Regions from separate parts of the Cellulosimicrobium sp. SL-1 genome, predicted to be linked through region 2. Evidence: predicted binding sites of a transcription regulator. Region 2 holds the regulator's gene; each other region holds the start of a gene.
The links. Region 2 encodes LexA, which represses DNA repair genes until DNA is damaged. Its sites were predicted from a motif close to TCGAACANNTGTTCGA; they were not measured.

Region 1 (9,983 bases), on a different contig from region 2:
CCGCGTTCGACCGCGCGTGGCCGCTCGTCGAGCCGACGGACCTCGTGGCCGACCTGTGGTCCGTGCCCGCCTACCTGCGGCTGTGCGCGCCGTCGCTCACGCCCGAGCAGGTGCGCGCGCTCCAGCGCCCGGACGCGCACGCGTGGACGACGGCGGACCTCCCGCTGCTCGACGCCGCGCGCCGTCGGCTCGGCGACCCGGAGGCGTCGCGCCGCCGCCGCCGCAACGAGGCCGCCGTGGCGGCGGAGCGCGCGCGCATGGACGACGTCGTCGACCACCTCGTGGCGACCGACGACAGCGAGCTCGGGGTCATGCAGATGCTCCGCGGCGAGGACCTGCGCGACGCGCTGGTGGACGACGGCGCGCTCGCCGTCGCGACGCCCGACCGCCTCGCAGGTCCGTTCGCGCACGTCGTCGTCGACGAGGCGCAGGAGCTCAGCGACGCCGAGTGGCAGATGGTCCTCAGCCGCTGCCCGTCGCGCAGCGTCACGGTCGTCGGGGACCGGGCCCAGGCGCGCCACGGCTTCCCGGAGGGGTGGCGTGAGCGGCTCGCGCGCGTGGGCTTCGCCCGCGTCGAGGAGGCGTCGCTGAGCGTCAACTACCGCACGCCGCGGGAGATCATGGCCGAGGCGGAGCCCGTCGTCCGGGCCGCGATCCCGGACGCGAACGTCCCGACGTCGGTGCGCAGCACGGGCGTGCCCGTCGCCCACGGGGCGGTCGCGGACCTCGACGCGGTCCTCGGCGCGTGGCTCGCCGAGCACGCGGACGGCACGGTGTGCGTCATCGCCGCCACCGAGTCGTCCGGGCCGTCCGGCGAGGAGTCGGACGGCAGGGTCGGTGGCGTCGGTGGCGAGGGCGAGGGGGCCGCGCGGGTGCGGTGGCTCACGCCCGAGACGGCGAAGGGCCTCGAGTTCGACCTCGTGGTGCTCGTCGAGCCGCAGGCGTTCGGCGACGGCGTCGAGGGCGCGGTCGACCGCTACGTCGCGATGACGCGCGCGACGCAGCGGCTCGTCGTCCTGGATCGCTGAGCACCGGGCGTCGAGCACGACCTGGCGGTCGTCAGGCCGCCCGTGGCGACCGCCAGGTCGTGCTCGGCAGGGGGACGGGTCAGGCGACCGGGACGGCCAGGTCCTCGACGACCTCGACACCGGGCAGGCGGCCCAGCAGGTCGCCGGGGAGCAGCAGCTTCGAGCGCCGCACGCCGCTGCCGATCAGCGCGAGCGCGCCGTCGGTCACGACGCGGGAGTCGACGAGCACGCGCCACCCCTCGGGCAGCCCGACGGGCGTGATGCCGCCGTACTCCATCCCGGACTCGGCCGTCGCGCGGTCGGTCGGCAGGAACGACGCCTTGCGCACGTCGAGCAGCTTGCGGACGCGCGTGTTGACGTCGGCGCGCGTGTGCGCCCGCACGACGGCGGCGGCGACGCGCTCGTCGCCCGCCCGCGTGCCGCCCACGACGACGCAGTTCGCCGAGGCCTCGACGGGCAGGTCGAACGCGGTGTTGAGCGTCGCGGTGTCGGCGAGGTCGGGGTCGATCTCCGTCACGGCGACGAGCGTCGCGACGTCCGGGTCGGCGTCGGCCCACCGGCGCAGCGCGTCGGCGGTCACGGGGGCGACGAGGTCGAGGTGGTCGAGCGCCGGCTCCCAGGTGAGCGAGCCGAGCGTGGGCAGGGTCGTGCGGGCGTCCATGGCGTCAGCCTGCCACCCCGGCGGGCCGCCGCGCGGGAGAGGCCGGATGCCGAACACGCCCCCGGAGCCCCTCGAGCCCGCCGAGCATGCGGTCGCAGCCCGTGCCGCCCGCCGGACGGGCGACAGCCGCATGGTCGGCGGGGGAGGAGGGTCAGGTAGAGGTCGAGGGTTTCGGGCAAGTCTCCAGTGGGAGTCGAAGGTTGGGGTGGGCATCTCGGACGAAGCAGGCGCCTCCGACCTGCGGAGTTGACACCTCGGAGCGGCGGTCGTTCACTGGAAGTGTTCGAACGTTTGTTCGAACGCCCAGCGGGTGCAGCACACCGCCCGCAGCAGTCGACGCGCGGTGCGCGTCCCGTCCGAGCACCACCCCGGGAGGCGAGATGACCCTTCTCGCCGACCCCGCCGAACGGGCGGGGACACCAGGCCCGACGGCTGCGGCCGTCGACAAGGCCGAGCGCGCCCGTGCCGTCCTGCGCCGTGCGGAGGAGCGTACGGGCGTCCGCCGACACCGTCCCGTCGTCGCCCCCGCGGCCCCGGAACCGCTCACCGCCCCGGCGGCACCGGCCGTCGTCCCACGCACCGAGACCGCCCCGCGTGCCGGCACCGTCCCGCGCGCCGGCACCGCACTCCTCGCCGAGGTCGCCCCGCTCGCGGACGCCGCCGCCTCGCCGGTCGTGCGGCCCGCCCCCGCGCCGCCCGACCCTCCGGCGCGCGCCCGCACCCGCCACGTCCGGACCTCGGGCGCGAGCCGGGACGCGGGCACGGACGAGCGGGTATGGCCGGTGCACGACGCGCTCGCGCCGCTCCTCCCGCTCGGCGCTCTCCAGCGCGGCACCGTGCTGGCGGTGCGCGGCTCGACGAGCCTCCTGCTCGCGCTCGTCGCGCGGCCGTCGCGGGCCGGGGCGTGGACCGCCGCCGTCGGGTTCCCCGCCGTCGGGCTGCTCGCGGCCGCCGACGCCGGCGCCGACCTCGACCGCGTCGTTCTCGTCCCGCGGCCCGGCCCGGACGCGGCGCTCGCGATCTCGGCGCTCGTCGACGGCCTGGACGTCGTGGTCGTCGGGCCCGACGCCGCCCTCACCGACCCCGACCGACGGCGCCTGGCCGCGCGGGCGCGCGAGCGCGGGGCGCTGCTCGTCGCCGCGGGGACGTGGCCGGGCGCGCACGTCGCGCTCACCGTGACGGGTGGCGGCTGGTCCGGGGCGGACCGCGGCGCGGGCTGGCTGCGCCGTCGCACCCTCGTCGTCGAGCGCGCGGGCCGCGGGGGAGCCGCGCGCCCCGCGCGCCTCGAGGTCGAGCTCCCGCTCGTCCACGAGGACTGGCCCGCGTTCCTCGCCGAGGACGCCCGCGGCACCCGGCCCGCGGCCGGGACCGGCGCCACCGTGGCCGGGGCCGCCGTGACCGCCCACGAGACCGCCCGGGCCGACGACCCCGACCGGCCCTCCCGGCTCCGGCTCGTCGGATGACCACGAGCCCGACCCGCACTGCGGCCCTGTGGGTGCCGGACTGGCCGGTGCTCGCGGCGATGGCGGCGCGCGACGTCCCCGCGCACGTCCCCGCCGCGACGCACGACGGCCGCCGCGTCGTCGCCGTCTCCGCGACCGCGCGCGCCCACGGCGTGCGCCGGGGCATGCGCCGCCGTCGGGCCCGCGAGTGCTGCCCCGAGCTCGAGCTGCTCGACGTCGACGACGCGCGCGACGCCCGCGAGTTCGAGCCCGTCGCGCTCGCGGCCGAGACCGTCGTCGCGGGGCTGGAGATCACCCGGCCCGGCCTGCTGCTCCTGCCCGCCGCCGGGGCGAGCCGGTACCACGGGTCAGACGCCGCGCTCGCGGAGGCGCTCGTCGCGCGCGTCGCCGAGCGCACCGGGCACGAGAGCCAGGTGGGCGTCGCCGACGGCATCCTCGGCGCCGTGCTCGCCGCGCGGGACGCCGCCGTCGTCCCGCCCGGCCGCTCCGCCGCGTTCCTCGCGCCGCGGCCCGCGCGCGACCTCGTGCACGTCACCGCCCGGCCGGACGCCGCCGTCGCGGTCGACGAGCTCGTGGACCTCCTGGGCCGGCTCGGCGTGCGCACCCTCGGGGCGCTCGCGGCCCTGCCGCCCGCGACCGTCGAGGGGCGCTTCGGCGACCTCGGCGCGTGGGCGCACCGGCTCGCGCGCGGCGAGGACCTGCGTCCGCCCGCGCGGCGCCGCGTCGAGCCCGACGTCGCGGTGAGCGCCGAGCTCGACCCGCCCGCCGAGCGCGTCGACGTCGCGACCTTCGCCGCGCGTCGGCTCTCCGAGGACCTGCACGACCAGCTCGTCGCGCGCTCGCTCGTCGCCGGGCGCCTGCGCATCACGGCGCGGACCGTCGAGGGCGACGACCTCGAGCGCACCTGGCGGCTCGACGGGCCGGGCGCGATGAGCCCGGCGCGCCTCACGGACAAGGTCCGGTGGCAGCTCGAGGGCTGGCTCACCACCACGTCCGTCCGCGCCGGGCGCGCGGCCCGGGCCGCGCGCGGGGGCGGTCGCGGAGGAGAGCGGGGTGGCTCGCCCGGCGGGGCCGACGTCGTCCCGGGCGTCGCGCCGCTGGCCCGCCTGTCCCTCACGGCCGAGGAGGTCGTGCCCGCGGGGGCGGAGCAGCCGCGCCTGTGGGGCGCGTCGAGCGGCGAGGACGCGCGGGCCCACCGCGCGCTCGGGCGCGTGCAGGGCATCCTCGGCGGCGACGCCGTCCTGCGCGTCCAGGTCCAGGGCGGCCGCGACGCGACCGACCGCGTGCACCTCGTGCCGTTCGGGGAGGACGTCGTGCGCCCGCGCGACCCGGCCCTGCCGTGGCCCGGCGCGCTGCCGAGCCCGGCCCCCGCGCTCGTGCCCGTCGAGCCGCAGGACGTCGTCGTGCTCGACGACGCCGGGCGGCCCGTCGTCGTCGACGCGCGCCTCGCGATGAGCGGCGAGCCCGCGGCCGTGCGGTGGCCGGCCCCCGCGCCGGAGGAGGGCCCGCGCCGTGCGGTGCCGCCCCGGGACGAGACGGCGCTGCCCGGGCCCGGGTCCGCGCGCGCCGTCGTGGACTGGGCCGGGCCGTGGCCGCTCGCCGAGCGCTGGTGGACGCCCGCGCCCCGGCGCCGCGTGCACGTGCAGGTCCTGCTCGACGACGGCCGCGGCCTGCTCCTCGCGAGCGCGCGCGGGCGGTGGACCGTGGAGGGCCTGTATGACTGACCGGACCACCGGCCCGCGCTACGCCGAGCTCCACGCGCACTCCGCGTTCAGCTTCCTCGACGGCGCGTCCCACCCCGAGGAGCTCGCCGCCGAGGGCGCGCGGCTCGGGCTGTCGGCGCTCGCCGTCACCGACCACGACGGCCTGTACGGCGTCGTGCGCTTCGCCGAGGCCGCGCGCAAGGTCAATCTCCCCACCGTCTTCGGGTCCGAGCTGCACCTGCCCGCGCCGACCACGACCGGCGCGCCCGTGCTCGACCCGCCCACCGGCGTCCCCGACCCGCGCTCGAGCCACCTGCTCGTGCTCGCGCGCGGCACGCAGGGCTACCGCAACCTGTCGCGCGCGATCGCGACCGCGCACCTCGCGACGGGCACCAAGGGCGCCGCCGACTACCGCCTCGAGCAGCTCGCGGCGGAGGCCGCCGGGCAGTGGCTCGTGCTCACCGGGTGCCGCAAGGGCGCGGTGCGGCGCGCGCTCGTCACGTCCGGGCGCGCCGCGGCCCGCCGCGAGCTCGACCGTCTCGTCGCCCTCTTCGGCGCCGACAACGTGGCCGTCGAGATCACCACGACCGACGACCCGCGCGACGCCGACCTCCACGCGGCGCTCGCCGACCTCGCCGCCGACGCCCGGCTGCCGCTCGTCGCGACGACCGCCGCGCACTACGCCCACCCGCGCGACGCCGACCTCGCGGGGGCGCTCGCGGCCGTGCGCGCGCGCTCGTCGCTCGACGACCTCGACGGCTGGCTGCCCGGTGCCCCGACGACCCACCTGCGCTCCGCTGCGGAGATGCTCGCGCGCCACCCCCGGCACCCGCAGGCCGTCGCGACCGCGGCCGCGCTGGGGGACGAGTGCGCGTTCGACCTGCACCTCGTCGCGCCCGACCTGCCGCCCTACCCGGTGCCGGACGGGCACACCGAGGCGACCTGGCTGCGCGAGCTCGTGCGGCGCGGCGGCGAGGACCGGTACGGGCCGCGCGGCCAGGAGAAGATCACGGGCGCGTGGGCGCAGATCGACCACGAGCTGCGCGTCATCGAGGACCTGCACTTCCCGGGGTACTTCCTCGTGGTCTACGACCTCGTCGAGTTCTGCCGCAGGAACGGGATCCTCGCCCAGGGCCGCGGGTCGGCCGCGAACTCCGCGGTCTGCTACGCGCTCGGCATCACGGCCGTCGACGCGGTGAAGCACGGCCTGCTGTTCGAGCGCTTCCTCGCGCCCGAGCGCGACGGCCCGCCGGACATCGACATCGACATCGAGTCGGCGCGGCGCGAGGAGGTCATCCAGCACGTCTACGCGACGTTCGGGCGCACGCACGCCGCGCAGGTCGCGAACGTCATCTCCTACCGGCCGAAGTCGGCGGTGCGCGACGCGGCCCGGGCGCTGGGGTACGACGTCGGGCAGGCCGACGCGTGGAGCAAGTCGATCGAGCGGTGGGGGTCGCTGCGCGGTCCCGACCCGTCGTCGCCCGCGGCGGACCGGGCGGCGAAGGAGCGGTCGATCGCGGCGAAGACCCCGGGGCCTGCCGGCCCGGCCGCGCCGCGGGTCACGACGCGCACCGCCCGGAAGGACGCCGCGACGTCGCGCCTGTGGGGGAGCCGGGACTGGTCGCCCGACCTCACCGGCCGGGGCGCGCGCGTCGTCGACCCGCTCGCGGTGGACGAGGGCGACGTCCTGCGCGCGGACGACACGCACGACGTCGTGCCCGCGCACCGGCCGCCGTCGGCCGCGCAGGAGGGCGAGATCCCGGACGCGGTGCTCGACCTCGCCGACCGGATGCTGCGCCTCCCGCGGCACCTGGGCATCCACTCGGGCGGGATGGTCATGTGCGACCGCCCCGTCATCGAGGTGTGCCCCGTCGAGTGGGCGCGCATGGAGGGCCGCACCGTCCTGCAGTGGGACAAGGAGGACTGCGCGGACGCGGGGCTCGTGAAGTTCGACCTCCTCGGCCTCGGGATGCTCACGGCGCTGCGCATCGGGTTCGACCTCGTGGAACGGCACGAGGGCGGCCCGCGCCTCGCGCTGCACACGCTGCCCGAGGACGACCCGGCGGTGTACGACCTGCTGTGCGCTGCCGACACCGTCGGCGTGTTCCAGGTCGAGTCGCGCGCGCAGATGGCGACGCTCCCGCGCCTGCGGCCCCGGACGTTCTACGACATCGTCATCGAGGTCGCGCTCATCCGCCCGGGTCCCATCCAGGGCGGCTCCGTGCACCCGTACATCAACCGGGCGCGGGGCCGGGAGGAGGTGACGTTCCTGCACCCGCTGCTGGAGAAGTCGCTCGGCAAGACGAAGGGCGTGCCGCTGTTCCAGGAGCAGCTCATGCAGATGGCGATCGACGTCGCGGGCTTCTCCCCGAAGGAGTCCGACCAGCTCCGGCGCGCGATGGGGTCCAAGCGGTCGGTCGAGCGCATGGAGGAGCTGCGGGGGCGGCTCATGGACGGGATGCGCGAGAAGGGCGTCACCGACCCGGCCGTGCGCGAGGAGATCTACGACAAGCTCAAGGCGTTCGCCGACTTCGGGTTCCCCGAGTCGCACGCGTACTCGTTCGCTTTCCTCGTCTACGCGAGCTCGTGGCTCAAGGTGCACCACCCCGCCGCGTTCTACGCGGGGCTGCTCGCGGCGCAGCCCATGGGGTTCTACTCGCCGCAGTCTCTCGTGGCGGACGCGCGCCGCCACGGCGTCACCGTGCTGCGCCCCGACGTCAACGCGTCCGACGTCGAGGCGACGGTCGAGCGGCTGCCCGCCGACCATGCGGGTGCCGACCATCAGGACGTCCGGACGGGCAGCGACCGCATGCTCGGCGGGGAGGTGCGGGTCGACCCGGACTACGGGCCGGAGCCCGATCTCGGGCTCGCGGTGCGGCTCGGGCTCGCGAGCGTGCGCGGGCTCGGGAAGGACGCGGCCGAGCGCGTCGTCGCGGCGCGCGGGGCACCGGGGGAGGGGCGGGCCTTCAGCGACCTGCGCGACCTCGTGCGGCGCGTCGACCTCACGACCGCCCAGCTCGAGGGGCTCGCGACCGCCGGCGCGAGCGACGGCCTCGGCGTGACGCGACGCGAGGCGCTGTGGGCGGCCGGCGCGCTCGCGCAGGAGGGTCCGGGGACGCTGCCGGGCGTGAGCGTCGGCGTCGAGGCGCCGGCGCTTCCCGGCATGACCGACGTCGAGACCGCCGTCGCCGACGTCTGGGCCACGGGCGTGTCGACCGACTCCTACCCGACGCAGTACGTCCGCGACGGACTCACCGCGGCCGGGGTGCTCACCGTCGTCGGCGCCGTGGCGGTGTCGCGCGAGATCGAGCAGGTCGACGAGGCGGAGCGCGCGGCGGGCGAGGTGCCGGGCACGCGCCCGCACCCGTCGTCGCGCGTCGCCGTGGGCGGCGTCGTCACGCACCGGCAACGGCCCGGGACCGCCGGAGGCGTGACGTTCCTGTCGCTCGAGGACGAGACGGGCATCCTCAACGTCGTGTGCTCGCCCGGGCTGTGGCAGCGGTTCCGGAAGGTCGCGCGCGGGTCCGCGGCGCTCGTCGTGCGCGGGCGGCTCGAGCGGGCCGACGGCGCCACGAACCTCGTCGCGGAGCACCTCGCGCCGCTCTCGCTCCAGGTCGGCACGACCTCGCGCGACTTCCGCTGACGCGGGAGGCGGGGACCGCGGCGCCCCGCACGGCGTGGTAGGAACGGACCGGGTGCCGCGCGTCCGACGACGCCCCGGGCCCGGACCGTCTCGCCGACGAGAGGAAACCCGTGATGCCGCCCCGTCTCACCGCCCGCACGATGCTCTGGACCGGGCTCGGCCTGACCGTCGGGAGTGCGCTCGTCCAGAACGTCGGCCTCATGAACCTCGCCTACCCGTTCGCGGGCACCTGGTTCGTGGGCGTACTGCTCACCGTGCTGCAGGTCGCGTTCACCGGGGGCGTCGTGCTCGCCGCGGGATCGTTCGTCGTGCGGGCGCTCCAGCCCGACGACGTCGCTTCCCCCGGGCGGTCGCCCGCCGCGTCGCCGTGGGAGGACCGGGACAACCGGCTGTCCTGACCCGGGCGCTCGCAGCCGGTCGGTGGGCGCGGTCGGCGCGGTCGGCGCGGCCTACGGGCCGACCGGCACCGCGACGCACACCTCGAACGTGTCCCGCGCGCGGCGCAGCAGGTACCGCACCTCCTGCGCCTCCTGCTCGTTCGCGTACTCGTCGCGGTAGCTCCAGCGCGCGTGCGCCCAGACGAGCGCGTCGCCGACCTCCTCGACCCCGACGAGGTGCGCGACCACGCCGACGAGCCCGCGCTCGCGGAACCCCTGGGTCAGCTCGGCCGTCGACGCGCGGACGTCCTCGGGGTCGCCGAGGAGCACCGAGCCCGTCGTGCCGACGACGAGCGCCGGGAAGGCGTAGCTCTCGCCGATCGTGTCGAGGTCGCCCGTCGAGAGCGCGACGCCGTAGGTCGTGAGGAACGTGCGGACGTCGTCGGCGTCGAAGGACTCGGTGGAGGGCTCCATGGTCCCGTTCTACCCCGTCCGCCGCGCCCCGGCGCGGGCGGCGGGAGCTCCGGGGCCCGGGCTCAGGGCCGCAGGGTCGCGCCGACCTGCTCGAGGAGCGCGAGGTCGGCGAGGATCGTCGCGTGCTCGGCGGCGACCCGGCCCGCGTCGTCGGCGGCGTCCGCCGTCGTGCGCGCCGCGGTAGGCGTCGTCGTGGTGGTCCCGGGCGCGAGGACCGCGAGCCCGTGCTCGACCACCGGGGCGAGGTAGTCGGCGTCGAGCACGACCTCGGTGCGCTCGACGCTGCGGGGCGTGCGCACCGCGACCGCGAACCCCGCGGTGGGGTGGGCGCCCGGGTCCAGGAGGAGCAGCCGGACGTCGACACCGCCCAGCCGCGTCGTGGCGACGATCCCGTCCGCCGAGCGCGTCACGACGGGCGGCGACCACGCCGTCCCGGGCGGCGCACCCACGACGGCGCGCGCCGCCTCGACGGCGTGGATGCCGAGGAAGAACAGCCCGTCGCGCTCGTCGTGCGGGTCCGCCGGGCCGGACACCTCGACGGCGAGCCCGGGCGGCGACGCCGCTGGCCCGGGTGGCGCCGTGGGTGCCCCGGCGACGAGCGGCGTGACGGAACCTCCGGCGGCGGTCGCGAGGG
Region 2 (9,983 bases):
CCTCGAAAACCTGCACCCCCTCGCCGCCTCGAACCTCGAGGCCGCGGGCATCGACGTCACCGTCCGCACCGGGGCCCTCGACGAGTCCGAGCTGATCGAGGCGCTCGACGGCGTCCACCTGCTCGGCATCCGGTCCAAGACGAACGTCACGGCGAACGTGCTCGAGAACGCTCCCGACCTGGTGGCGCTCGGCGCGTTCTGCATCGGCACGAACCAGATCGACCTGCGCTCGGCCGCGACGCAGGGCGTCGCCGTGTTCAACGCGCCGTTCCAGAACACGCGCTCCGTCGTGGAGCTCGCGCTCGCCGAGATCATCGCGCTCACGCGCCGCCTCACCGAGCGCGACCGCGCGCTGCACGAGGGTCGCTGGGACAAGTCGGCCGAGGGCGCCCACGAGGTCCGTGGCCGCACGCTCGGCATCGTCGGCTACGGCAACATCGGCACGCAGCTCTCGGTGGTCGCCGAGAACCTCGGCATGTCGGTCGTGTTCTACGACACGGCGGAGAAGCTCGCGCTCGGCAACGCGCGCCGCATGGACACGCTCGACGAGCTGCTCGAGCAGGCCGACGTCGTCACGCTCCACGTCGACGGGCGCCAGGGCAACGCCGGGCTGTTCGGCGCCAAGCAGTTCGCCCGCATGCGCCCGGGCTCGATCTTCCTCAACCTGTCGCGCGGCTTCGTGGTGGACTACGGCGCGCTGCGCGAGGCGATCGTCGAGGGCCGTGTGGCCGGTGCCGCGGTCGACGTCTTCCCGCACGAGCCCAAGCGCAAGGGCGACGCGTTCGACTCCGAGCTGCGCGGCCTGCCGAACGTCATCCTCACGCCGCACATCGGCGGCTCGACGGAGGAGGCGCAGGAGGCGATCGGGCAGTTCGTGTCCGCCAAGCTGCGCGACTACCTCACCACCGGCTCCACGACGCTCAGCGTCAACGTGCCGAACCTCGCGCTCGAGCAGACGACGGGCATCACGCGCATCACGCACCTGCACCGCAACACCCCCGGCGTCCTCGCCGCCGTCAACGCGACCCTCGCCGAGCACGGGACGAACATCGAGGGCCAGCTCCTCGCCACGCGCGGCGAGATCGGCTACGTCGTCACCGACGTCGGCTCGCGCGTGGAGCCCGCCGTCATCGAGGCGCTGGCCGCGATGGAGCAGACGATCGCCCTGCGCATCCTCGACTGACGCAGCCCCGCACCCCGGGACCCTTCGCCGCGCGCGGCCCGTCCGCACGCGGCGAAGGTCCTCGGCGGCCGTGACCTTCGCCGCTGAGCGCCGCTCGCGCGCCGGTGCCACGATGAAGCATGACCGGATACTTGCACGACGCGCCGCAGATCCTCGACGCCGACGCGTCGTGGGACCTCGTGGAGGGGACCCACGTCGCACGCCTCGCCGTGAGCGTGCGGGGCGAGCCGGACATCTACCCCGTCACCGTGCGGGCGCACGAGCGCACGCTCGCGTTCCGCACGGTCCCGGGCACGAAGCTCGCGACGCTCGCGATCAACGAACGGGTCGCCCTGGAGTGGGACCACGTCGACGACGACGGGGCGTGGAGCGTCGTCGCGCGCGGCACCGCCCACCGCCTGCGCACCGAGCACGAGGTGGATCCCGTCCGGGAGGGTGCGGACCCGCTCGTCCCGACCGTCGACGTCCCGACCGAGGAGTGGGTCGTGGTCGAGGCCCACGAGCTCACCGGGCGACGCTTCGCGCGCGCGGAGCCGTAGACCCCCCGACGCACGACGTCCGGCCGCCCCGCAGGGGACGACCGGACGTCGGAGGTGGCGCTCAGCCGGACTTGCGGCGGAACGTGCGCTGGACCGGTCCGACGGTCTCCGAGCCGTGCACGGAGCCCGTGTTCGACTCGCCGTCCGCCGTGCGGTGGCGCGCGGCGTTCTTCCGGTCGAGCGCCTCCCGGAACTTCGCCTTGGCCTCCTCGGTCGGTGCGGTCTCTGCAGCGGGTCGCTGCGGGTCGGACGCCATGGCGGTCTCCTCGTCGACGGGGAACTCGGTGGGGTACTGCGGTCGGCCCGACGCTGCGGGCACCCCGCCAGCGTCCCCCACCGGGCGGTCCGACGCCACCTGATTTGTCCGCTCGGCCCGGCCGTCCCGGCCCTGCGGGCGGTGGCGCAGGCGAACGCGCTGCGAGCGCCCTCGACCGCGCGGCGAACGCCGTCGGGTAGCGTCGGGACGTGTCGCCCGATCCCACGCCGCAGGCCTCCCCCGCTCCTCCCCACGCCACAGGCGCTCCCGCGCCGGCGCGCGCCGAGCTCCCGCACCGCACGCTCGGCCGGAGCGGCCTGAGCCTGCCGGAGGTCGCGCTCGGGCTCTGGCAGAACTTCGGCGTCGCCGACTCCTTCTCGACGCAGCGCGAGATCGTGCTGCACGCCGTCGACCGTGGCGTGACGCACCTCGACCTCGCGAACAACTACGGACCGCCCGGGGGTGCTGCGGAGGAGTCGCTGGGCCGGCTGCTCGCGCGCGAGCTCCGACCCGTGCGTGACGAGCTGGTCGTGACCACCAAGGCGGGCTACCGCATGGGACCCGGCCCCTACGGCGAGGGCGGGTCCCGGAAGTACCTGCTCTCGTCCCTCGACGCGTCGCTGCGCCGGCTCGGGCTCGACCACGTCGACATCTTCTACTCGCACCGCTACGACCCGTCCACCCCGCTCGAGGAGACCATCGGTGCGCTGGCGACGGCGGTCCGGTCGGGGCGCGCCCGCTACGCCGGCATCTCGTCGTACTCCGCCCGGCGCACGCGTGAGGCCCTGCGGGTCGCGGCCGACGTCGGGGTCGAGCTCGTCGTCACGCAGGTCTCCTACTCCATGCTCAACCGGTGGATCGAGGCGCCCGACCCGCACGACGAGGCGGGGGCCACCGTGCTCGACGTCGCGGGCGACGAAGGGCTCGGCGTCGTCGCGTTCTCCCCGCTCGCCCAGGGCATGCTCACGGACCGCTACCTCCACGGGGTCCCGGACGGGTCGCGCGCGGCGCGCGGCGGGCCGCTGCGTCCGGCGTTCCTCTCGGAGAAGAACCTCGACCGCGTGCGCCACCTCGACGAGCTCGCGCGCGCCCACGGGCGGACGCTCGCGTCCACGGCGATCCGCTGGGCGCTGCGCGACGAGCGCGTCACGTCGGTCCTGCTCGGCGCGAGCTCGACGCGCCAGCTCGACGACAACCTCGCGGCCCTCGACGCCCCCGACCTCTCCCCCGAGGAGATCGCGGCCGTCGACGACCTCCCCGTGGACACGGGCATCAACATCTGGGCGTCGCGGTCCAGCGACCTGTAGCCGCCTCCGGCTGCGGGGCCCCGCATCCTGGGACCGGAGTCACGAGGCGCGGAATCTCGTGAGCGTCAGGCCTGGGGTGCCGCCTCGCGGTCGGTCGCGGCGTCGTCGGCGGCCTCGGGCGCCGCACGGCCCGCCGCCGCCTCGCGCTCCTCCCGGTCGACGCGCAGCGACGTGATGGCGCTCTCGAAGTCCTCGAGCGAGTCGAACGCCTGGTAGACGCTCGCGAAGCGCAGGTAGGCGACCTCGTCGAGCTCGCGCAGCGGCCCGAGGATCGCGAGGCCGATCTCGTAGGCGTCGAGCTCGGCGCTCCCGCTCGCGCGGATGGTCTCCTCGACGCGCTGCGCGAGGACGGCGAGGTCGTCCTCGTTCACCGGGCGCCCCTGGCAAGCCTTGCGGACGCCGTTGACGATCTTCTCGCGCGAGAAGGGCTCGGTCACCCCGGACCGCTTGACCACGGACAGGCTGGCGGTCTCGATCGTGGTGAAGCGGCGGTTGCACTCCGGGCACTGGCGTCGCCGGCGGATGGAGGCACCGTCGTCGGACGTGCGGGAGTCGACGACGCGGGAGTCCGCGTGACGGCAGAACGGGCAGTGCATGGCGGGGCTCCTCCGCGGGTCGCGCCGACAGGTCGGCGCGACGAACGTATGTCGTCGCGGGCGCGCGGTGCAACACGCCGACGGCGCACCCGACCGTGGACGGCAGAACGGGGGCGGTCGAAGTCGACCGCCCCCGTCGGGACGCCCCCGTCCCCATCTCGCGCGCGACTCGCCTCGCGCGCGGCGACGTGCACAGGAGTCGCGGTTGTCCGCGCACTCCTCGCCTCGTCCGCCCAGCCCCCCAGCCGGCGTGTGAGGTGCCACTAACTTAGGCGGACCTAACGGAGCGGCGCAACCCTCGGCCGCAACCTGTCGCGCGTCGGCACCGTGTGCTGCGTCACAGGTCCTGGGCCACGGCCGAGCGCCGCGTCACCGCTCGGCGACCGGGAGCAGGATCGTCTGGCCGGCCTGCACGCCCGACGACGACAGGCCGTTCAGCTCGACGAGCCCGCTGACCACCTCACGGAGATCCTCGCCCGGGGCCGCGACTCCCTGGGCAAGCTCCCACAGGGTCTCCCCCGTGCTCACGACGTGGACCCGGACCTCGACCGGCTCCCCGGGCCCGCCCGCGACGGCCAGGCCGACGCGCGCCGCGAGGACGAGCACGACGGCCACGAGGAGCACGAGGACCGCACGGCCGCGTCGCGTGAGCCGCAGCGGTGCCTGCGGGCGCACGCCTCGCTCCGCCGCAACGCCCCGCCCGAGCGCGGGCGGCGCTGCCGTCGCCATCGCCACCGTGCCCATGTCCCCTCCGTCCCGGCCCGCGAGCCCGATCGCCTTCCCCGGTCGATCGGACCCGCGTGCCCGTCTCATCTCCACGCCGACCCGCTGCGGTCGAACACCTGTACGTAGAACATCTGTACGAAGGTCTATCACGAACGACCGACAGAGTCGAGACATGCTCGAACAGGTGTTTGATTCGTGTCGCATCCTCCCCTAGCCTGGGCTCAGGTCGGTTCGCCGGACATGTCCGCTCGGACCCGGAGGGGCGACCGAGCTCCCGGGGCGCACGCTCCGGGGAGGGGAGGCCGCAGGCCCGGCTGGCGCCGGCGGCACGCGACGGACGAGGGCGGAGCGACCATGGCGGGACGAGGCACGGACAGGGCACGGGGGCTCGCCGAGGTGCGCGAGCTGCCGGACGGGTCGGCAGGGGGTGACGGGCTCACCCCGCGCCAGCGGCTCGTGCTCGAGACCATCCGCGCGTGCGTCGAGCAGCGCGGCTACCCGCCGAGCATGCGCGAGATCGGCGAGGCCGTCGGGCTCACGAGCCCGTCCTCCGTCAAGCACCAGCTCACCACGCTCGAGCGCAAGGGGTTCCTGCGGCGCGACCCGAACCGTCCGCGCGCCATCGAGGTGGTCCAGCCCGACGACGCCCGCCGCGCGGCCCCGCTCGCGCCAGCTGGCACGGCCCCCGAGCCGGCGTACGACGAGGCCCACCCCGCGCCGTCGTACGTCCCCGTCGTCGGCCGTATCGCCGCCGGTGGCCCGATCCTCGCGGAGCAGGTCGTGGAGGACGTCTTCCCGCTGCCGCGCCAGCTCGTCGGCGAGGGAGAGCTCTTCCTCCTGCGCGTGCAGGGCGACTCGATGATCGACGCCGCGATCTGCGACGGCGACTGGGTCGTCGTGCGGCGCCAGCCGGTCGCGGAGAACGGCGAGATCGTGGCCGCGATGATCGACGGCGAGGCCACCGTGAAGAGCCTGCGGCGCGCCGACGGCCATGTCTGGCTCATGCCGCACAACGCCGCGTACGACCCGATCCCCGGCGACGACGCCCAGGTGCTGGGGCGCGTCGTCTCCGTCCTGCGCAGCCTCTGAACGGTCCCCGAGCGGCTCCGGGCGCCCCTGCGGGCAGGCTCCGGACAGCACGAGAGCCGGGCGGTCCCTCGACCGCCCGGCTCTCGTCGTGCCAGGCCCGACGAGCCAGTGGGCTCAGAGCCCGAAGCGTCGCGCGACCGCGCGCAGCGACTCCGCGGACGAGCGCAGGCCCGCGAGCTCGTCGTCCGCCAGCGGGACCTCGACGCGCTCCGTCGCGCCCCGGCGGTCGACGAGCGTCGGGAGCGACAGGCAGACGTCCTCGAGCCCGTAGATGCCGTCGAGGAGCGTCGACACGGGCAGCACCCGGTGCTCGTCGGCGAGCACCGCCTCGATGATCCGGGTGCCCGCGAGCCCGACCGCGTAGTTGGTCGCGCCCTTGCCCTCGATGATCCGGTAGGCCGACTGCACGACCTCCCGCGCGATCTCGTCGCGCACGTCGCCCGTGAGCGGTCCCCGACCGCCGATGCCCTGCCACTCGAGCAGCGGCGCACCGCCGATCGTCGCGGAGCTCCAGAGCGGGATCTCGCTGTCGCCGTGCTCCCCCGCGATGTACGCGTGCACGTTCTGCACCGCGACGCCGCAGTGCTGCGCCACGAGGAACCGCAGCCGCGAGGAGTCGAGCACGGTGCCGCTGCCGAAGAGCTGGGTCGGGGGCAGCCCCGAGAACTTGAGCGCCGCGTACGTGACGATGTCGACCGGGTTGGTCACCATGACGTAGACGGCATCCGGGGCGACCTCCACGAGGCCCGGGAGGATCGTCCGCATGAGCCCGATCGTGCCCTCGGCGAGGTCGAGACGCGTCTGGCCCGGCTTCTGCTTGGCGCCGGCCGTGACCACGACGACGTCGGCGCCCGCGCACACCGCGACGTCGTCGGACCCCTCGACGCGCGCCATGGGCATGAACTGGATGCCGTGCTGGAGGTCGAGGACCTCGGCCTCGACCTTCGCGCGGTTGACGTCGAGGAGCGCCACCGTGCGCGCCGCGCCGCGCATGAGCGCGGCGTAGGCCAGCGTCGAGCCGACGGCACCGGCGCCGACGATCGCGAGCTTCGTGGTCCGCGCTCCCCCTCCCGGACCGCCCGTGGTCGCGTCGCCGGTGCCCTGCGGTGACGTGCTCGTCATGTCGCCTCCGTGAAGTCGCTGGAAAGGGCTCAGCCTAGGGCGGCGAGGCGGCGGAGCGCAGCGGTGGCCACGTCGCGGTCGGTCGTCTGCCAGAACCCTGGCATGGACCGCGTGAGGAACGACCCGTAGCGCGCCGTCACGAGCCGCGGGTCCAGGACCGCGACGACCCCGCGGTCGGCCGTGGACCGCACGAGCCGCCCGGCACCCTGGGCGAGCAGGAGGGCCGCGTGCGTCGCGGAGACCTGCATGAACCCGTTGCCACCCGCGGCCTCGACGGCGCGAGCCCGCGCCGACCTCACCGGGTCGTCCGGTCGCGGGAACGGGATGCGGTCGATGAGCACGAGCTGGCACGACGGCCCAGGCACGTCCACGCCCTGCCACAGCGACAGCGTGCCGAACAAGCACGTCGCCGGGTCCTCGGCGAACTCCCGCACGAGGGTCGGCAGCTGGTCGTCGCCCTGGCACAGGACCGGCACGTCCAGCCGCTCGCGCATCGCCTCCGCCGCGGCCACCGCGGCGCGCCGCGAGGAGAACAGGCCGAGGGTCCGACCGCCGGCGGCCTCGACGAGCGCCGCGATCTCGTCGAGCTGGTACTCGGTCGACGCCTCGCGGCCGGGCGTCGGCAGGCGCTTCGCGACGTAGAGGATGCCCTGGCGCGGGTAGTCGAACGGGCTCCCGACGTCGAGCCCGCGCCAGCGCGGCGCGTCGCCGTCACCCGCGTCCGCGGCTCCGCCCGTCGCCGCGGGGCCGAGCCCGAAGGTGCGCGCGACGGCGTCGAAGCTCCCGCCGAGCGCGAGCGTCGCGGACGTGAAGACGCCGGTGCGCTCCGCGAGCAGGTGGGTCCGGATGAGGCCCGCCACGCCGAGCGGGGCGGCGTGCAGGCGGCTCGCGCCGTCGCCGAAGCGGTCGCCGGACCAGCCGCCCTCCCCGGGCCGCGAGCACCACAGCACGTCGTGGCCCGTGGGGTCGGCCGCCATGCGCTCGGCGACCTCGAAGAGCTGCAGCATCGTCGACTGCGCCATCTTCAGGCCCGTGTCCGGCTGGGCCGGCTTGGTCACGCCGGTCTCGGGCTTGAGCGTGGAGAGCACCTCGCGCGCGGCGTCCCGGACCGCCGCGACGGCCGAGCGCGCGGCGTCGGGCAGGCCGTCCGGGAAGCGCTCGGCGGGCAGCGACCCGACGACCGTGCCGAACGCGGCGGACGCGGCGTCGAGCGCGTCCGTCGTGACCCCGCCGTGGCGGCGGGCGAGGCGCGCCGCGCCCTCGATCGCCGGGACCGAGAGGTCCACCGTCGCGGCGGCCGTGACGCGGTCGGCGAGCTCGTGCGCCTCGTCGACGACGAGGACGTCGTGCTCGGGCAGCACCCCGGGCGACCCCATGGCCGCGATGCCGAGCATCGCGTGGTTCGTCACGACGACGTCGGCCTCGCGCGCCGCGGCGCGCGCCCGCTCGGGGAAGCACTCGGCGAGCAGCGGGCAGCGCTGACCCAGGCACTCGAGCGCCGTGACGGAGACCTGCCGCCACGCCTTGTCGCTCACGCCGGGGACGAGGTCGTCCCGGTCGCCCGTGGCCGTCTCGTCGGCCCACTCCCGCAGGCGCACGACCTGCTCGCCGAGGGCCGCCATGCTCGTCCCGGCGCGCGCGGCGGGGTGGTCGGCGGCGCCCGCCGCCTCGCCGGGGAGGTCGAAGAGCGTGGGCTCGTCCGCGGGGTAGCCGCCCGCGATCTTGTGCACGCACAGGTAGTTGTGCCAGCCCTTGAGGAGCGCGATCGACGCGGCCCGCGGGAGGCGGTCCGCGACGGCGTCGGCCACGAGCGGGAGGTCCCGCGTGATGACCTGGCGCTGGAGGGCGAGGGTCGCCGTCGAGACGACGACGCGCTCGTCGGTCGCGACCGCGTGACGCACGGCCGGCACGAGGTAGCCGAGCGACTTCCCCGTCCCGGTCCCGGCCTGGACCACGAGGTGCTCGGAGCCCTCGATGGCGTCCGTGACGGCGCGCGCCATGGTCCGCTGGCCGTCGCGCCGTGCGCCGCCCAGGCGCGTGACCGCGAGGTCGAGGAGCTCCTCGACGGCGGGCACGTCGCCGGACGCCGACGCAGCCGCGTCCGCCCCGGCCCGGCCCGTCGCCTCCGTGTCCGGACGGTCGGGCACGGGTGCGGTTCGGGTGGAGGGGGGCACGCGACGAGTCTACGGTCGGGCGCCCACGCCGCGGGCGAGAGCTGTGGACGCGGCGAAGACGGGACGACCCCGCGCGGCGCAGGCCGCACGGGGTCGTCCACGAGGTCGGACGGCGGGTCCGCGCGAGGTCGGGCCGCCCGGTCCGCCGGCGGTCCCGGCGGGAGGAGCTCAGCTCGCCGCGGAGGCTCCGACGAGCTCCGTCGCGAGCGCCTGGGCGACGCGGCCGCGCAGGAGCGTGCCCTCGGGCGTGTGCTCCTCGTGGTCGATCTCGCCCTCGGTGTGCACGCGGTGCACGAGGTCGCCCCGGTGGTACGGCACGACGACGTCGATCTCCACGTCCGGACGCGGGAGCTCGTGCGCGATGAGCTCGCGCAGGTGCTCGATCCCCTCGCCCGTGTGCGCCGACACGACGACCGTGCGGCGTTCGCGCAGCCGGATGCGCGCGATCGTCTCCGGGTCGGCGAGGTCCGCCTTGTTGAGCACGATCACCTCGGGCACGTCCTCCACGCCCGGGATGTCGGCCAGCACGTGGCGCACCGCCGCGATCTGGCCCTCCGGGTCCGGGTGCGAGGCGTCCACCACGTGCAGCAGCAGGTCGGCGTCGCCGACCTCCTCGAGCGTCGAGCGGAACGCCTCGACGAGCTGGTGCGGCAGCGCGCGCACGAACCCGACGGTGTCGGCGAGCGTGTAGACCCGGCCGTCCTCGGTGCGCGTGCGGCGCACCGTGGGGTCGAGCGTCGCGAACAGCGCGTTCTCGACGAGCACGCCGGCGCCGGTGATGGCGTTGAGCAGGCTCGACTTGCCCGCGTTCGTGTAGCCCGCGATCGCGACGGACGGCACGGCGTGCCGCTTGCGCGACGCGCGCTTCGTCTCGCGCCCCGGGGCCATCGCCTGGATCTCGCGGCGCAGCTTGGCCATGCGGTTGCGGATGCGCCGGCGGTCCAGCTCGATCTTCGTCTCACCGGGACCGCGCGACCCCATGCCCGCGCCG
Region 3 (9,983 bases), on a different contig from region 2:
GGCGCGTGCGGCCGAGTTCGTGCGGCGGTTCGACTGGTCCGCGGTGACCGACCAGGTCTCCGCGGTGTACGACATGGTGCTCGCGGCGTCCGAGGCGGTCATCCCCGTGCACGAGGACCCGCGCTCGCGCCGCGGCGGGCGGTTGCTGGGCCGCGCCCGCGAGGAGGAGGTGGGTCGCCCGTGACCTGGTCCGAGACCGCCGTCCTCGTCCTCGTCGTCGCGGCCCTGGCCGCGTGGCTGCTGTGGGTCGCCGCGTCGCGGCTCGACCGCCTCCACCGCAAGGTCATGGCGTCGAGGCTCGCGCTGGACGCCCAGCTCGTGCGCCGCGCGTCGGCCGCCGTGGACCTCGCGGCGTCCGGCGAGCTCGACCCCGCGAGCTCCGTCCTCGTCGCCGAGGCGGCGCACGCCGTCCTCGACGACGACGCCGACGCGCGCCGGCTCCGCGAGCAGGTGCCCGGCCTCGTGCCGGCGGACGGCCCGCGGCCCCGGCGCCTGCTGGGCGGCATGGCGGAGTCGCGCGCCCTCGCGGAGAGCGACCTCACCGCGACGCTGCGCTCCGCGCTGGAGGACGCCGACGACCTCGCCGAGGTGCGGTCGGTCCCCGCCGGCGACGAGCTGCTCGCCACGCTGTCCGCCGCGTGGTACCGCGCCCAGCTCGCGCGCCGCTTCCACAACGAGGCCGTCGCCCAGGCGCTGCGCGTGCGCAGCAAGTGGTGGGTGCGTCTGTTCCACCTCGCGGGCCACGCGCCGATGCCCGTCACGGTCGAGCTCGACGATGCGGCGCCCGACGCGCTCGTGCGCCCTGTCGCCACCGCGGCCACGCCCGACTGAGCGTCGGCTCTCGCGGGTCGTACCGGGCTCGGCGGCCGCTCCCGGCCGGTCCGGGGACCGGGGCCGTGGACGGCCCGACGTTAGGATGGGGAGCGCGTGGGAGCATGTGCCGTCGAGCCTGTTCGACGGCGTCCGCGCGCGATCGCGCGACGTTCCCCTGACCTGAAGGTGTGAGGTACCGGTGACCAACGTGGCCGACCAGAACGTCCCTGCCGAGAGCGCCCCGGGCGCCGCGACCGCGGAGGGTGCCGGCGCGGTCGGCACCGCGAGGGTCAAGCGGGGGATGGCGGAGATGCTCAAGGGCGGCGTCATCATGGACGTCGTCACGCCCGAGCAGGCGAAGATCGCCGAGGACGCCGGGGCCGTGGCGGTCATGGCGCTCGAGCGCGTTCCCGCTGACATCCGCGCGCAGGGCGGAGTCTCGCGCATGTCCGACCCGGACATGATCGACGGGATCATCGAGGCCGTCTCCATCCCCGTGATGGCCAAGGCGCGCATCGGCCACTTCGTCGAGGCGCAGGTGCTCCAGTCGCTCGGCGTGGACTACGTCGACGAGTCCGAGGTCCTCACGCCGGCGGACTACTCCAACCACATCGACAAGTGGCAGTTCACCGTCCCGTTCGTGTGCGGGGCGACCAACCTCGGCGAGGCGCTGCGCCGCATCACCGAGGGCGCCGCGATGATCCGCTCCAAGGGCGAGGCCGGCACGGGCGACGTCTCCAACGCGACCACGCACATGCGCACCATCCGCGGGGAGATCCGCCGCCTCACGTCGCTCCCCGAGGACGAGCTGTTCGTCGCCGCGAAGGAGCTCCAGGCGCCGTACGAGCTCGTCAAGGAGGTCGCCGCGACCGGCAAGCTCCCGGTCGTCATGTTCACCGCCGGCGGGATCGCGACCCCGGCCGACGCCGCGATGATGATGCAGCTCGGCGCCGAGGGCGTGTTCGTGGGATCGGGCATCTTCAAGTCCGGCAACCCCGCCCAGCGCGCGGCCGCCATCGTCAAGGCGACGACGTTCTACGACGACCCCGACGTGGTCGCCAAGGTCTCGCGCGGTCTCGGCGAGGCGATGGTCGGCATCAACGTCGACGACATCCCCGTCCCGCACCGTCTGGCCGAGCGCGGCTGGTGACCGACCGCCGCGCGTCGCAGCCGTCCGTCGTCGTGCCGACGACGGACGGCTGAGCCGTCGTGGCCGAGGCCGCCGGAGCGCCGTCGTCCCTGGGCCCCGACTGGGTGCTCGGGGACGACGGCCTGTACTTCCGCCGCGGCGCGCGCGTGCTGCTCCTCGACGACGCCGACCGGATCCTCCTCGCACGCGGGCACGACGTCGACCAGCCCGAGCGCTCGTGGTGGTTCACGATCGGCGGGGGAGTGGACCCGGGCGAGAGCGACGTCGACGCCGCGCTGCGCGAGGTCCGCGAGGAGACGGGCCTGCGTCTGGACCCGGGCGCGCTCGTCGGCCCGGTGTACACGCGCAGCGCGATCTTCGACTTCTACCGGCAGCACTGCCGCCAGGACGAGGTGCTGTTCCTCGCGCGCGTCACGGGGGCGGACCGCGACGGCGGGCTGAGCCGCGACGGGTGGACCGACGTCGAGCTCGACGTCGTCGACGAGATGCGCTGGTGGGCGCTCGACGACCTGCGCGGCGTCCAGATCGAGGTCTTCCCCGAAGGGCTGCCCGACCTCGTCGCACCGCTGCTGCGCGGGTGGGACGGCGTGACGCGGCACCTCGGCACGGCGCGCGCGGACTGACCGGCGCTACGCCCGGCGGGCGATCACCCGCCACACGATCCCGCCGACGAGCAGTCCCGCGCCCAGCAGCCCGCCGCCGATCGCGACGAACCACAGCACGATCGTGCCGCCGAGCGTCGCGAAGAACGTGCCGAAGCGCCAGCCCTCGGTGACGACGAACGTCGTGCCCGCGGGCGCTGCGCCCTGCGCGACGGCCACCGTGCACGTCCCGGACGCGGGCGGCGTGACCTCGGCCACCGTCGTCGCCTGGGAGGAGCCCAGGCCGGAGCTGCCGGACACCGACGGGGCGCTCACCGTGAGGTCGCCGTCGGCGCAGGTCACGGTCACGTCCTCGACGTCGAGGCCCGCGCCGTCCGAGGACCCCGCGCTCCCCACCGCCCAGATGCTGTACGGCTGGCCGCCCGTGACCTCGAGCTCCGCCTCGCCCGGCACGTCGCCCGACGCGAGCGCCGCCGACCCGGGCCGACCCGCGCCGTCGATCACGCCGGTCGGCAGCGCCCGGACGAACGTCGTGACGCCGAGGACCCCCGCCACGAGCGCGAGCACGAGCACGACGGCGCCGACCACGATCATCGTCGTGGCGCCGCGCGTGCTGCGCGGGGGCCGCGGCGCCGCCCCGGGGTACGGCGCCGGACCGGGCGCGGGGTAGGGCTGGCCGGGGGCGGGCGGGTACGTCACGACGGCGAGGCTAGCAACCGTGGGCGCGGCCGGAGGCCCACCGCGGGACAAGCGGCGGAGCCGCCGACGTATCATTCCCCTTCGTGACGATCACGATCGGTGTCCTCGCCCTCCAGGGCGACGTGCGCGAGCACCGCGCCGCGCTCGAGGCCGCGGGCGCCCGCACGGTCGGCGTCCGCCGCCCCGAGGAGCTCGCCGCGGTCGACGGGCTCGTGCTCCCTGGCGGCGAGTCGACGACCATCGACAAGCTCCTGCGCATCTTCGAGCTCGACGAGCCGCTGCGCGCGCGCATCGCCGAGGGCCTGCCCGTCTACGGCTCGTGCGCCGGCATGATCCTGCTCGCCGACCGCATCCTGGGCGGCACCGCCGACCAGCGCACCATCGGCGGGCTCGACGTGACGGTCCGGCGCAACGCGTTCGGCCGGCAGGTCGACTCGTTCGAGACCGACCTCGCGTTCGCGGGTCTGGCGCCGGCGGACGACGGGCGCGACGGCGCACCGAGACCGGGCCAGGACGAGGACGCGGTGCACGCCGTGTTCATCCGGGCGCCCTGGGTCGAGGAGGCCGGGCCCGGGGTCGAGGTGCTCGCACGGATCCCCGAGCACGGCGCACCCGGCATCCCGGCGGCTGCCGCCGGTAGGATCGTCGCAGTCCAGCAGGGATCGCTGCTCGCCACCTCGTTCCACCCGGAGATCTCCGGGGACGCGCGCGTGCACGAGCTGTTCGTCAGAATCGCGAAGGGGTAGGAACGCATGTCAGGGCACTCCAAGTGGGCCACGACCAAGCACAAGAAGGCGGCCATCGACGCCAAGCGCGGCAAGCTCTTCGCGAAGCTCATCAAGAACATCGAGGTCGCGGCGCGCACGGGCGGCGGTGACCCCGCGGGCAACCCGACGCTGTTCGACGCCATCCAGAAGGCGAAGAAGTCGTCGGTCCCCAACGACAACATCGACCGCGCCGTCAAGCGCGGCTCGGGCACCGGCGCCGACGCCGTCGACTACCAGACGATCATGTACGAGGGCTACGGCCCCAACGGCATCGCCGTCCTGGTCGAGTGCCTCACCGACAACAAGAACCGCGCGGCCTCCGAGGTCCGCCTCGCGTTCAGCCGCAACGGCGGCAACCTCGCCGACCCGGGCTCCGTGTCCTACCTCTTCGCGCGCAAGGGCCTCGTCGTCGTGCCGAAGGCGGAGGGCGTGACCGAGGACGACGTCATGCTCGCCGCGCTCGAGGCGGGGGCCGAGGAGGTCACCGACTCCGGCGACGTCATCGAGGTGCTGTCCGAGGCGAGCGACCTCGTCGCCGTGCGCAGCGCGATCCAGGAGGCGGGGATCGAGTACGACTCCGCCGACTCGATCTGGCACCCGTCGATGGAGGTCGAGGTCGACGCCGAGGGCGCGCGCAAGATCCTGCGCCTCATCGACGCGCTCGAGGACAGCGACGACGTGCAGAACGTCTACGCCAACTTCGACGCGTCGGACGAGGTCATGGCGGAGCTCGAGAACGACGACTGATCCCGTCGGCTCGGTCACCGAGACCGACGACGTGGTCCCCCTGGGGTGGCGGGGCGGGTGAGGCGCGCGCGGTCTACCATCCGCGGTGCTCGTCCCTCGCGCCGCTCCCGCCAGGCCCGCCACGACCGCGCGCACCTCACCCGCCCCGCCGGTGTCGGCTCGCCGTGGTCGGCGGCCCGCGAGGCGGACGGGTTCCGTGGTCGGGTCGTGGGAGGGTACTGGGGTGCGCGTTCTCGGAGTGGATCCTGGGCTGACCCGGTGCGGTGTCGGGGTGGTGGACTCCGCGCGGGGGCGGCGGGCCGAGCTCGTCGCGGTCGGGGTGATCCGGACGGACCCGGAGCTGAGCGTGGACCTGCGGCTGCTGCGGATCGCGGAGCGGCTCGACGCGTGGTTCGACGAGCACGTGCCCGACGTCGTGGCGGTCGAGCGCGTGTTCGCGCAGCACAACGTCGGGACGGTCATGGGGACCGCGCAGGCCGCGGGCATCGCGATGGTCGGGGCCGCGAAGCGGGGCGTCCCCGTCGCGCTGCACACGCCGTCGGAGGTCAAGGCCGCGGTCACGGGGAGCGGACGCGCCGGCAAGGAGCAGGTCCAGCGCATGGTCGCGGGGATCCTCGGCCTCGCGGAGCCGCCGAAGCCCGCGGACGCGGCCGACGCGCTCGCGCTCGCGATCTGCCACCTGTGGCGCCCCGCGGGCGCCCTGCAGGGCGGCGAGCGGCACGAGCTCACGGCCGCCCAGCGCGCCTGGGCGGCCGCCGAGCACGCGGCGAAGGGACGGCGCGCGCCGCGCTAGCGGCGACGCTGCCGCCGGTCGTGCCGGTGGGGGTGCCGGCGGTCCGTGTCGGTCGGTCGGCGGGTGGGCGGCCCTTGCTAGAGTGACCGCGGTCGTACGGGTGTTCGACGCGCCTCTCGGTGCGCGGCCCGACGGCGGTCCTCGGGGCCGGCGGACCATCGGACCAGGCCGGGGCTGCCGGCCGGGAGAGGAGCCTGCGTGATCGCGTCCCTGAGCGGTGTCGTGGCGAGCGTCCAGCTCGACCGCGCCGTGCTCGAGGTCGGAGGAGTGGGCTACCTCGTCCACGCCACGCCCGCCACGCTCGCCGGCCTGCGCGTCGGGGAGACGGCGCGCCTCGCGACGAGCCTCGTCGTGCGCGAGGACTCGTTCACGCTCTACGGCTTCGCCGACGACGACGAGCGCGCCGTCTTCGAGACCGTCCAGACCGTGAGCGGCGTCGGTCCGCGCCTCGCGCTCGCGATGCTCGCCGTGCACACGCCCGACGGCCTGCGTCGTGCGGTCGCGGGCGCCGACATCGCCGCGCTCGTGCGCGTCCCGGGCATCGGCAACAAGGGCGCGCAGCGGATCGCGCTCGAGCTCGGCGACAAGCTCGGCCCGCCCACGGGCGCCGACGCTCCCGAGGCGGGATCGACCGCCTCGGCGTCGGCGCCGCGTCCGGAGGACCGGCGCGACCAGGTGGTCGAGGCGCTCGTCGGGCTCGGCTGGAACCTCAAGGCCGCCGACGACGCGGTGTCCACCGTGCTCGCCGAGGCAGGCGTCGACGTCGTCGAGGCACCCGACGTGGCGGGCGCGCTGCGTGCCGCGCTGCGGGTGCTCGGCGGGCCGAGGAGCTGACGGTGGCGACCTTCGACCAGGTGGGACTCGACGACCTCGGCGGGGACGGCACGTTCTCGTCCGAGCGCATCGTCGCGGCGGGTGCGGACGACCTCGAGCGCGCGGCCGAGGCCGCGCTCCGGCCACGACGGCTGGAGGAGTTCGTCGGCCAGGCCGTCGTGCGCGACCAGCTGTCGCTCGTGCTCCAGGCCGCGCTCGCGCGGGGGAGCGCGCCCGACCACGTGCTCCTGTCGGGGCCGCCCGGGCTCGGCAAGACGACGCTCGCCATGATCATCGCCGCGGAGCTCGGCACGTCGCTGCGCGTGACGTCCGGGCCCGCGATCCAGCATGCCGGCGACCTCGCGGCGGTGCTGTCCTCGCTCGAGGAGGGCGAGGTCCTGTTCATCGACGAGATCCACCGGCTCGCGCGACCGGCCGAGGAGCTCCTCTACATGGCGATGGAGGACTTCCGCGTCGACGTCGTCGTGGGCAAGGGGGCCGGGGCGAGCGCCATCCCGCTCTCGCTGCCGCCCTTCACGGCGGTCGGCGCGACGACGCGCGCGGGGCTCCTGCCCGCGCCGCTGCGCGACCGGTTCGGCTTCACCGGGCACCTGGACTTCTACTCGGGCGACGAGCTCGAGCGCGTGCTGACGCGCTCGGCCGGCCTGCTGGGCGTCGCGCTCGACCCCCAGGCCGCCCGCGAGATCGCCGGGCGTTCGCGCGGCACGCCGCGCATCGCGAACCGCCTCCTGCGGCGCGTGCGCGACTGGGCGCAGGTGCGCGGCGACGGGACCATGGACCTCGCGGCCGCGCGCGCGGCCCTCGAGGTCTACGAGGTGGACCCGATCGGCCTCGACCGGCTCGACCGCGCGGTGCTCACCGCGCTGTGCACGCGCTTCAACGGCGGTCCCGTGGGCCTGACGACGCTCGCGGTGACGGTGGGCGAGGAGGCGGAGACCGTCGAGACGGTCGCCGAGCCGTACCTCGTGCGCGAGGGCTTGATCGGGCGGACGCCGCGAGGCCGCGTCGCGACCCCGGCTGCCTGGGCGCACCTCGGGCTCACTCCGCCGCGGGAGGGCGGCACGCTCTTCGACGCCTGAGGCGACGCCGGAGGTCACGAGCGTGCGAGGATGCTCCGTGACGGCGGTCACAGGCGCTCCGCGGGTGGTCCTAGAATGGTCGGGACCCGGGCGGGCGGAACTCCGCGGCGAGACGGCTCGTTGGTGAACCGTGCGCGCACGCCTAGACTGCGCGCAGATCCCGCACAGAACAGGACACGAGACTCCGTCATGGATATCAGCTTCATCCTCATCCTCGCCCTCGCGGCGGGTGCGATGTTCCTCATGACCAGCCGCACCCGCAAGCAGCAGCGCGAGGCCCAGAACTTCCGGGCGACCCTCGCCCCCGGGCAGGAGGTGATGACGGGCTCCGGCATGTTCGGCACGGTCGTCGACGTCGACGACGAGGCCGACGTCATCACCATCGAGTCGACGCCGGGCAACCAGTCCCGGTGGCTGCGCGCCGCGATCGCCAAGCTCGTCGAGCCCCCGGTCGAGGAGACCGAGGAGACGACGGCGGACGACGCGTCCGAGGACGCGGCCGAGTACGGCACCGCCGGCGCCGACGCCGGGACCACCACGAAGGGCGACGTCGACGACCTCGTCGTGCCCGACGACCTCTCCGGTCTGACCGACGACCGGTCGGAGAAGGACCGCGGACGCCGGGACGACGGCACCGACATCAAGTGACCCTATGCCGGTCGCTGCCGCGACCGGCCTGACGCGGTGGGCCGCGAGGCCCACCGCACACGCACGAGAAGAGACGGACAGTTGGCCACCAGCAGCACACGAGCGAGGCCCGTACGGACCCTCGTCACCCTGGGAATCCTCATCGTCGTCCTCTTCGGGTCCCTCTTCGCGGGCACGAAGCTCGACCCGAAGACCGAGGACAACCCGGGCGGGGCGAGCCTCACCCCGGGCCTCGCGCTCGATCTCGAGGGTGGCACGCAGATCATCCTGGAGCCCGTCACCACCGACGGCTCGCAGCCGACGGCCGAGGACATCAACCAGGCGATCAACGTCATCCGCCAGCGCATCGACGCGCAGGGTGTCTCCGAGGCCGAGATCACGAGCCAGGGCCGCAACAACATCGTCGTCGGCATCCCGGGGCAGCCGTCCCAGGAGACCATCGACCTCGTCAGCACCTCGGCCCAGATGCGCTTCCGCCCCGTGCTCTCCGTGGGCATGCCGACGGCGACGCCCGCCGACGAGTCCACCGACCCGGCCGCGGGCGACGACGCCGCGGCCGAGGACGCCCCGGACGCGACGGAGTCCGCGGACGCCGCCACCGACGGCGCGACGGACCCCGCGGCCGAGGACGGCACGGACCCGGCGGCCGACGCAGCGACGGACGCCCCGGCGGACGACGCGACGACGGACCCGGCGCCGGAGACGACCCGCCCGGAGAACCCGAGCGACCTCGCGCAGATCACGCCGGAGCTGCAGGCGCAGTTCGACGCGCTCGACTGCACGCTCCCCGAGAACCTCGTGGGCGGCGACAGCGGCCCGACCGACAGCGCGTTCGTCTCGTGCGCCGACGACGGCACGGCCAAGTACATCCTCGGCCCGGTCGAGATCGAGGGCACCGACATCTCGAACGCGAGCTCCGGCCTGCGCGTCGGGCAGAACGGCGTCGTCACCAACGAGTGGGTCGTCAACATCGAGTTCGACTCCGAGGGCACCAAGGCCTTCCGTGACGTCACGACGCGTCTCACGTCGCTCCCGTCGCCGCAGAACCAGTTCGCGATGGTCCTCGACGGCCTCGTGATCTCCGCGCCCGTGTCGCAGACCCCGATCCCGGACGGCAAGGCCGAGATCTCGGGCAGCTTCACGCGCGACAGCGCGGCGACGCTCGCGAACCAGCTCAACTTCGGCTCGCTGCCCCTGACGTTCGAGGTGCAGAGCCAGGAGCAGATCTCCGCGACGCTCGGCTCCGAGCAGCTCGAGAAGGGTCTGCTCGCGGGCGCGATCGGCCTGCTGCTGGTCGTCATCTACTCGCTCTTCCAGTACCGCGTGCTCGGCCTGGTCACCGTCGCGTCGCTCGGCATCGCGGCCGTCGTGACGTTCGGCGTGATCTCGGTGCTCTCGTGGACCATCGGGTACCGCCTGTCGCTCGCCGGCGTCGCGGGGCTCATCGTCGCGATCGGTATCACCGCGGACTCGTTCATCGTGTACTTCGAGCGCATCCGCGACGAGCTGCGCGACGGCCGGACGCTGAACTCCGCGGTGGAGAAGGGCTGGCAGCGTGCCCGCCGCACGATCCTCGCCTCGGACGCGGTGAACTTCGTCGCCGCGGTGGTCCTGTACTACCTGGCGGTCGGCGGCGTGCGCGGCTTCGCGTTCACGCTGGGCCTGACCACCCTGGTCGACCTGATCGTGGTGTTCCTCTTCACGCACCCGCTCATGCAGCTCCTCGCCCGGACCAAGTTCTTCGCGAACGGCCACCCGGCGTCGGGCCTCGACCCGCGGCGCCTCGGGGTGCGCGGCACGCGGTACGCCGGTCGCGGCCGCGTCGTCGGGGCGACCTCGACGGCACCCGCG

Region 1: the regulator LexA is predicted to act here: its motif matches at 1,973-1,988, upstream of GWJ10_RS10665 (YbaK/EbsC family protein).
Region 3: the regulator LexA is predicted to act here: its motif matches at 5,664-5,679, upstream of ruvA (Holliday junction branch migration protein RuvA).

What each region holds. Positions count from the first base shown of each region.
Region 1 covers NZ_JAACJC010000006.1:81,661-91,643, forward strand. Annotated here, with positions in the region: gene helR (RNA polymerase recycling motor ATPase HelR) at 1-1,028, shown strand, start outside; gene GWJ10_RS10665 (YbaK/EbsC family protein) at 1,108-1,689, opposite strand; gene GWJ10_RS10670 (hypothetical protein) at 2,070-3,152, shown strand; gene GWJ10_RS10675 (DNA polymerase Y family protein) at 3,149-4,876, shown strand; gene GWJ10_RS10680 (error-prone DNA polymerase) at 4,869-8,498, shown strand; gene GWJ10_RS10685 (hypothetical protein) at 8,612-8,896, shown strand; gene GWJ10_RS10690 (hypothetical protein) at 8,948-9,349, opposite strand; gene GWJ10_RS10695 (Gfo/Idh/MocA family oxidoreductase) at 9,412-9,983, opposite strand, start outside.
Region 2 covers NZ_JAACJC010000010.1:86,172-96,154, forward strand. Annotated here, with positions in the region: gene serA (phosphoglycerate dehydrogenase) at 1-1,183, shown strand, start outside; gene GWJ10_RS15845 (pyridoxamine 5'-phosphate oxidase family protein) at 1,303-1,722, shown strand; gene GWJ10_RS15850 (DUF5302 domain-containing protein) at 1,784-2,041, opposite strand; gene GWJ10_RS15855 (aldo/keto reductase) at 2,296-3,285, shown strand; gene nrdR (transcriptional regulator NrdR) at 3,351-3,881, opposite strand; gene GWJ10_RS15865 (LysM peptidoglycan-binding domain-containing protein) at 4,251-4,556, opposite strand; gene lexA (transcriptional repressor LexA) at 4,962-5,696, shown strand; gene GWJ10_RS15875 (L-lactate dehydrogenase) at 5,811-6,818, opposite strand; gene GWJ10_RS15880 (ATP-dependent DNA helicase) at 6,848-8,893, opposite strand; gene hflX (GTPase HflX) at 9,161-9,983, opposite strand, start outside.
Region 3 covers NZ_JAACJC010000007.1:136,073-146,055, forward strand. Annotated here, with positions in the region: gene GWJ10_RS12630 (glycosyltransferase family 4 protein) at 1-184, shown strand, start outside; gene GWJ10_RS12635 (hypothetical protein) at 181-831, shown strand; gene pdxS (pyridoxal 5'-phosphate synthase lyase subunit PdxS) at 1,022-1,963, shown strand; gene GWJ10_RS12645 (NUDIX domain-containing protein) at 2,023-2,586, shown strand; gene GWJ10_RS12650 (hypothetical protein) at 2,593-3,264, opposite strand; gene pdxT (pyridoxal 5'-phosphate synthase glutaminase subunit PdxT) at 3,348-4,010, shown strand; gene GWJ10_RS12660 (YebC/PmpR family DNA-binding transcriptional regulator) at 4,017-4,778, shown strand; gene ruvC (crossover junction endodeoxyribonuclease RuvC) at 5,002-5,571, shown strand; gene ruvA (Holliday junction branch migration protein RuvA) at 5,770-6,405, shown strand; gene ruvB (Holliday junction branch migration DNA helicase RuvB) at 6,408-7,484, shown strand; gene yajC (preprotein translocase subunit YajC) at 7,674-8,132, shown strand; gene secD (protein translocase subunit SecD) at 8,214-9,983, shown strand, end outside.